DNA from 2 places in the Streptomyces sp. NPDC085927 genome. Region 1 is predicted to be linked to the other one. Evidence: riboswitches for the same ligand, from Rfam matches in the RefSeq annotation. Region 1 holds a riboswitch; the other holds the start of a gene.
What was found. A riboswitch is a leader RNA that binds a small molecule or an ion and turns the genes downstream of it on or off. The one in region 1 is predicted to bind cyclic di-AMP.
Positions count from the first base shown of each region.

Region 2: another riboswitch for cyclic di-AMP. It lies ahead of ACIF80_RS34335 (peptidoglycan DD-metalloendopeptidase family protein); the one in region 1 lies ahead of ACIF80_RS11410 (transglycosylase family protein).

Region 1 covers NZ_JBITSN010000003.1:515,749-519,613, forward strand. Annotated here, with positions in the region: gene ACIF80_RS11400 (cytochrome P450) at 1-613, shown strand, start outside; gene ACIF80_RS11405 (transglycosylase family protein) at 1,007-1,942, shown strand; cyclic di-AMP (ydaO/yuaA leader) riboswitch at 2,238-2,406, shown strand; gene ACIF80_RS11410 (transglycosylase family protein) at 2,411-3,172, shown strand; gene eno (phosphopyruvate hydratase) at 3,572-3,865, shown strand, end outside.
Region 2 covers NZ_JBITSN010000022.1:15,021-18,885, reverse strand. Annotated here, with positions in the region: gene ACIF80_RS34340 (SGNH/GDSL hydrolase family protein) at 1-713, opposite strand, end outside; gene ACIF80_RS34335 (peptidoglycan DD-metalloendopeptidase family protein) at 1,019-1,984, opposite strand; cyclic di-AMP (ydaO/yuaA leader) riboswitch at 1,989-2,151, opposite strand; gene ACIF80_RS34330 (tyrosine-protein phosphatase) at 2,673-3,470, shown strand; gene ACIF80_RS34325 (DUF6126 family protein) at 3,546-3,668, opposite strand; gene ACIF80_RS34320 (helix-turn-helix domain-containing protein) at 3,665-3,865, opposite strand, start outside.

The DNA of each region.
Region 1 (3,865 bases):
GGACCTCATCTCCGGCTTGATCCGTGCCTCCGACCACGGTGAGCACCTCACCGAGAACGAGGCCGCCGCCATGGCCTTCATCCTTCTGTTCGCCGGTTTCGAGACCACCGTCAACCTCATCGGCAACGGCACCTACGCCCTGCTCACCCACCCGGAGCAGCGTGAGCGCCTGCAGACGTCGCTCGCCGCAGGGGAGCGCGGGCTGCTGGAGACCGGAGTGGAGGAACTCCTGCGCTACGACGGGCCCGTGGAGCTGGCCACCTGGCGGTTCGCCACCGAGGCACTCACCCTCGGCGGGCAGCGCATCTCGGCCGGCGACCCGGTCCTCGTCGTCCTGGCCGCCGCGGACCGCGATCCGGATCGGTTCGCCGACCCCGACACGCTCGACCTCGCCCGGCGCGACAACCAGCATCTGGGGTACGGCCACGGCATCCACTACTGCCTCGGCGCTCCTCTGGCCCGTCTGGAGGGCCAGACCGCGCTCGCCACCCTGCTGACCCGTCTGCCGGACCTCGAACTCGCGGTGGACCCGGCCGAACTGCGCTGGCGCGGCGGCCTCATCATGCGCGGACTGCGCACACTGCCGGTGCGGTTCACCGCGCTGCCGATGTGATCTCGCCTACGGAGCACCGTGCCCGGCACCCGTTCCGAAATGACCCGGATGGTCGCCGAGTCCGCTCCGGGCCGTCCTCCGGCCGCCCTTTGCCTCCGCGCAAGTGACCGTCAGGTCCGCCGTGGACACGGTCCGTCGAGTTCGGGTGGGGCCGGCGTAAAGGTGACACCCACTCAACTCTGTGATCTTCATGTGATCTGCGCGGCATGAACTTGTGACAGACGTTCGAGTGCGGATACGTTCACCCATCAAGCACGGCGTCTCGCTTCTGCGATACCACAGTTCCAATCGCCGTGCGAGCAACCGTTGTCTGCGAAAGGTCTCCGCATGCTCTCCGGGAACGGTCGTCACCGTCGCCCCCGCCAGGCTCCGGCTCTTATCGTCGCGGCCGGAGTGACCGGCTCGGCCATCGCGATTCCCCTCCTCGGGGCCGGCGCGGCCAGTGCGGCCGACGGCTCGACCTGGGACCGGGTCGCCGAGTGTGAGTCCGGTGGCTCCTGGAGCCAGAACTCCGGCAACGGTTATTACGGCGGCCTGCAGTTGACCCAGACGGACTGGGAGAAGTACGGCGGCCTCGACTACGCGGCCAGCGCCGACCAGGCCAGCCGCGGCCAGCAGATAGCGGTGGCCGAGAAGATCCTCGCCGACCAGGGTGTCGGCGCGTGGCGGGCCTGCGGGCTGCTGGGGGGCCTGGGACAGGACTCGCCCGCGCTCGACCTCGGTACCGGCGCGAAGGGCGACGCGTCGGGCAAGTCCGGTTCCGAAAGGTCCGTCACTCCGTCGCCGTCCCAGTCCTCCGACTCCTCGAAGGACGCCAAGGACACCAAGGACACCAAGGACGCGAAGGACGCGAAGGGTGCCGCGGACGGCAAGGAGAAGGAGGAGGGTGCGGGCGGACCGGTCGACCCCGACGCTTCCCCCTCCGCCTCCCCGTCTCCCTCCGCCTCGGCCAAGGGTGACGACTCGGACAAGTCGGGGCAAAAGGAAGATGCTTCGGAATCGTCCGATGGCGAGAGCTCCGGCAGCGGCCGCCACCGCGGCGCCAGCGCCGAGGAAGAGGTGCGCGAGGACCGTGACGCCGGATCCTCCGGCCGGCACGCCTCACGCGGCGGTCTCGGCTTCACGCGCGGCCTTGACAGTGCGTCCCCGTCCAGCAGCTCCGGCTCGGGTGCCGGGAGCGACTCCTCGGTCGCCTCCGACTCCCTTGCCCTCGGCGGCGGATGGCTCGCCCAGTACAGCGGAGGGGACGAGGTCCTGGGCGCGGCCGCCCCGAACCTCATCCTTCCCGGTCAGACGCTCGCGTTCGGGTTCGAATCGGACAACGGCTGACATCCGGGCGGCAGCTGGGGGCGCGGGCACTTCCCGGTCGAGCGGTGGCCGGGTGCGGGTCGGGCGGTGACGGGGCGACAGGCGGACCGGTGTGCGAAAAAGTGCGTCGACAGCGCCAATTGACGTTGCGTTTTGCCGCGAATGTCCGGTTTAAAGATGATGAGAGATAGGTCTCAGAAGGCCTGATCTTCTTTGATAATCCGCCGGGCCCGTGTCTACGGTCGTGACCGCTCGTCATCACGGGCCCCGGCTGCCGCCACGCCGAATCCTGCCAGTGGCAGCACGGGAACAGTCGTCGCGTCATGCGCCGTAGGCAGGAGCGGGGGACCCAAGGTAGGCGCCGAATCCGGTGAGGGATGCCGGATGCGGCTAGGGGTGAAGCCGTGTCCCGTGAGGGACGCGGCCGGGCAACTCAACCGGCCCGAACCCGACAGCTCACCTCGTAGGCGTCGGTGAGGGGATCCATCCATGCTGTTTTCCGGCAAGGGCAAGCACCGTCGTCCGTCCAAGGCCACCCGTGTCATCGCCGTCGCCGGCGTCACCGGTGCCGCTGTCGCCGCCCCGCTGATGGCGGCCGGCAACGCTTCCGCCGCCACCGCCTCCGAGTGGGAGACCGTCGCCCAGTGCGAGTCCGGCGGCAACTGGTCGATCAACACCGGCAACGGTTACTACGGCGGCCTGCAGTTCTCCGCCTCCACCTGGGCCGGTTACGGCGGCACGGCGTACGCCGGCACCGCCGACCAGGCCAGCAAGGCCCAGCAGATCGAGATCGCCGAGAAGGTCCTCGCGGGCCAGGGCAAGGGTGCCTGGCCGGTCTGCGGCAAGGGCCTGTCCAACGCCGCCCACACCGGTGGCGGCTCCACCGAGGGCTCGGGCAACCAGAGTTCGGGCAACCAGGACAGCGGCTCCTCGCAGCAGTCCCAGCAGCAGGAGTCCCAGCAGCAGGAGTCCCCGAAGCGGAACACCGAGGCCGCTCCCGAGCGTTCGGCCGAGCAGAAGGCCTCCCGCTCCGACGAGCGTCCGGCCGCCAAGAAGACCGTCACCACCCCGACCGGTGAGAAGGTCGAGAAGGGCGACGGCGAGTACAAGGTCGTCAAGGGCGACACCCTCAGCTCGATCGCCTCGGAGCAGGACGTCAAGGGCGGCTGGGACAAGCTGTTCAAGCTGAACGACGACATCGTCGAGGACGCCGACCTCATCTACCCGGGCCAGCAGCTGCACCTGAAGTAAGGCCGCGGCCGCGAGTCCGGGCCCCGTCCCCACGGGTGCCTGCCCCGCCCCGGCGCGTGCCCCCGTACGCGCCGGGGCGGGGCTTTTTCCGTGTCCGGTACCGGAGTGGGTCCGTGCGTGGTACCGGAGTGGGTCCGTGCGTGGTGCCGGAGTGGGTCCGTGCGTGGTGCCGGAGTCGGTCCGTGCGCGGTGCCGGAGTGGGTCCGTGCGCGATGCCGGAGCCGGCCTCCCGTCTCCCGGTTTTCCGATACCGCCTTTGTTCCGTTCGGAAACAATTTACTCTCGGTTCTGTCCGCGGAGCGGCCGACCGGATGGCCGATCGCCCCGAGCCGGATAGGCTCGGGTCCGCAGGGCCCCGTGGCCCCGCTGAACCACGTCACATCCATGAAGGAGATGCTCGTGCCGTCCATCGACGTCGTCGTAGCCCGGGAAATCCTGGACTCCCGAGGCAACCCCACGGTCGAGGTCGAGGTCGGCCTCGACGACGGCAGCACGGGTCGTGCCGCCGTTCCGTCCGGCGCCTCCACCGGCGCCTTCGAGGCCATCGAACTCCGTGACGGCGATCCCGACCGTTACCAGGGCAAGGGTGTGGAGAAGGCCGTCCTGGCCGTCATCGAGCAGATCGGTCCGGAGCTCGTCGGCTACGACGCCACCGAGCAGCGCCTGATCGACCAGGCGATGTTCGACCTGGAC
Region 2 (3,865 bases), on a different contig from region 1:
GACGACTCTCCCCGCAGCCTGCGCCCTATCCACGGCACCAGGTACTCGCGCGCCCATTGGACATTGTCCCGCCGGACGTCGAGGCTGCCGCGGGGCGGCAGCGGGGGCCAGGTCTGCTCCGGGTCGGCCGGGACGTCCAGGCCGAGGGTCTGTCCCGCGCGGAGCGCCACGCGCGTGTGCCCCTCGGGCGACAGGTGCAGCCGGTCGGTGTCCCAGGCCCTGCGGTCCTGGATGCTCCTGAGGGACCAGAGGTCGAGCACCGGGCAGCCGTACCGGTCGGCGACGGCCCGCACATGCCCGTTGTAGGTGGCGATCTTGCCGCGCAGATGCCTGAGCACGGGCACGCCACGGGTGTCGAACCCGGTCGTCACCAGAACCGTGCCGGAGACCGCCGCGAGCGCGGCGATCGCCCGCTCGAAACGCTCGGCCACCTCGTCCGGGTCGCTGCCGGGGCGCAGGATGTCGTTGCCGCCCGCACAGAAAGAGACCAGTGCGGGGGCCAGTTCGACGGCCCGCGGAAGCTGGTCGGACACGACCTGGTCGAGCAGTTTTCCGCGCACCGCGAGATTCGCGTACCGGAAGTCGCCTTCGGGACGCCGGTCGGCGAGAAGTACCGCGAATCGGTCGGCCCAGCCGACGAATGCCCCGTTGGGGCCGGGGTCGCCGACGCCCTCGGTGAAGCTGTCCCCCACCGCCACGTACGACCCGATCACTGCCTTGCTGTCATTCTTCGAATCGTCTGCCACAACCGGACATGATTCACCTTCGAATGTGACCTACGCGACCGTAGGAAGGCATTGACGGACGGTGAGATAAGCCACTCGTAAAGCGCCGGCACATTTGGAATAGCCCTCCGGGCGGGGACGTTGACCGGCGGGCAACGTGACGCACGGAACACTCCCGGTACTCCCCGTACTCCCTTTCTGTGGGCACACCCGGCACACCGGACGCACCGAAGGCCGGACCCGGGGATCGGGGTCCGGCCTTCGGCGGCGTGTCAGGCGGGTTGCCTCGGGGGTCAGCCGATGGAGACGCCCTTGCCGCGGAGGTAGGAGACCGGGTCCAGGTCCGAGCCGTAGTTCGGCGTGGTGCGGATCTCGAAGTGCAGGTGCGGACCGGTCGAGTTGCCGGTGGAGCCCGAGAGGCCGACCTGCTGGCCGCCGCTCACGGTCTGGCCGGCCGAGACGGACAGCGAGGAGAGGTGGGCGTACTGGGCGTAGTGGCCGTCGTCCAGCTTGATGACGACCTGGTTGCCGTACGAGCCGGCCCAGCCGGCGGAGACGACGGTGCCCGCGCCCACGGCCTTCAGGGAGGTGCCGGTCGGAACGGCGAAGTCGACACCGGTGTGGTAGCCGCTGGACCACATGCTGCCGGCCACCTTGTAGGCGGTGCCGAGGCCGCCGCCGGGCACCGGCGAGCTGTAACCGGAGGTGGCCGCGGCCTGGTTCGCGGTGGCCGAGCCGGAGGAGGACTTCGGCGCGGACCGCTCGGAGGCCTCGCCGGCCGTCGACGGCTTCGCCTTGGAGGACGGAGCCGACGGAGCGGCCGAAGAGGGCGCCTCGGAAGAAGAGGACTTCTTCGGCGCACCGGTCGCGGCGGCCTTGCCGTCGACCGAGAGCTTCAGACCGGGGTGGATGAGCGACGGGTCGCCGCCCACGGCCTCGCGGTTGTCGGAGTAGAGCTGCTTCCAGCCACCGTCGACGTTCTCGGACTCGGCGATCTTCGCCAGGTAGTCGCCGCCCTTCACGATGTACGTGCGGGTCTCGCCGTTCTTGTCGCCGTCGGCCTTCACGCCGTCAGACGTCTTGCCGGCGACGGCATACGACTGGACGGCCTTTTCCGGGGCGGCCTGCGGAGTGGCGGCGTTCGCTCCGGTGGCACCGAGAAGCGGCAGGGCGAGTGCGGCGCCACCGGTTCCGGCGACGGCGATGGAGCGGGTGAAACGCAAAGCGCTGGGACGACGGTGCTTACCCTTTGCGGGCATGACGAATTCCTCTCCGGCGCCTACGAGGTGAGCTGTCGGGTGCGGACTGGAGATGCCCGGCCGCGTCGAAAACGCGGCTTAACCCCAAGCCGTTCCGGAGACCGGAACAGGCAGTCGTACCTGTGGGTCCCCCGCTCCTGCCATATACGGGTCAGAGGGTGAAGGCTCCGGACAGCGGCAGGATTAGGCGTCCGTCCGGATCGATGGCGAACGTAGGCGACCGAGACGCAAAGGGACAAGCGCGATCTTCCGAGCGAAGGCGTGTTTTCGTGATCCATTGACCTGAAAACCGTCACCCAGAGTCGCCCCGGATTTTCGACACCCCGCGAATCTCCTTGCTGAATACCGGAATTACGTGAGCATGGCGACAACACATCGTCACCTCTATGACGATGCTCACCACCCCATTCCCATCTCCCTTCCTATCGGGGCACGTTATGGCGAAACTCCTTAAACGGACAGAACGCTCTAATGGGAGAATCTCGGATGGTTCGGCCGGGCCGGGCCGCAGGTCCGGCACGGGTCCGTCCGCGCCGGCGACTCCGCACCGGGAGCTCCACCGGGAGGGCCCCGTCTCCACTCCGACGGCCCCCTCGCCAACTCATTGCCCCTGCCAGGCATGTCGTATCGTCGGGTGACACCCGCCGGCGCCGACGCGCCGGCGGCGCAGAGTGGGAGAGGGGCCCCCGTGACGCAGCAGATCCCGTCGACCGAACCCGAGCTCATCGGAGTGCGCAATTTCCGTGATGTGGGCGGTCTGCCGACCGTCGACGGCCGCCGGGTGCGGCACGGGGTGCTGTTCCGCAGTGGCCATCTCGCGCACGCCACGGAGGAGGACGCCGCCTTCCTGTCCTCCCTGGGACTGCACACCGTCTTCGACTTCCGCAACGCGGCCGACCACAAGCTGGACGGGCGGGACATCGAACTGCCCGGCGTGCGCAATGTGAATCTGCCGCTGAGCGACCCGGCCGACGGCGCCGAGTTCTGGAGGATGGTCCGCGACGGGGACCTGGACCAGCTCCGCTCGATCCTCGCCGGCGGCAAGGGGGCGGAGCGGATGATCACCTCGTACCGCATGACGGTGAGGCAACGCACCGCCGAGCACTCCCAGGTGCTGCTCTCGCTCGCCGAGGAGTGCGTGCCCGCGCTGATGCACTGCGCGGCGGGCAAGGACCGCGCGGGCCTGTCGGTGGCGGTGACACTGCTCGCGCTGGGCGTGGAGCGGGACGCGATCTTCGACGACTACCTGAAGTCCAGCGCCGCGCACCGCCGCTACAAGGTGCGCCGCAGCGGCACCTCCGCCTCGGCCTACTCCCCCGAGGTCATGGAGCTGCTCGACCCGCTGTTCGACGCCCGCGCCGAGTATCTGTCGGCCGCGCTGGAGACGATCGAGGAGACCTGGGGCGGCGTGGACCCCTACCTCGAGCAGGGGCTCGGGCTCACCCCCGGGAACCGGGAGCGGCTGCGCGAGCGCATGCTGGACTGAGTGATCCCCCGGTCGGGCACCTGCCCGACCGGGGGATCACAGGACCGCTCGGCTCCTGCCGTGTCCGTCCGGGAGTTACTGCTTCGCGCCCACCTCGAACAGCAGATAGATGAAGCCCGCGAAGAGGTGCCCCACCACCACGTAGACGAACAGCCTCACCCACAGGGCGCGGGGAAACTTCTCCTCCAGGTCTTTCATGACACATCTCCTTGGGTGGGGCCCAGGCACAGGGCGGCCGTGGGACTCTGCAGCAGGGTGTGGACGAACAGCAGCTCGACCCCGTCGGGGTCCTCGGCGGCGATACGGTGCGGGGTCAGCGAGTCGAAGTGCGCGCTGTCGCCCGGGGCGAGGCGGTGCAGGGCGTCCCCGAGGCGCAGCCGCAGCCGCCCCTTGAG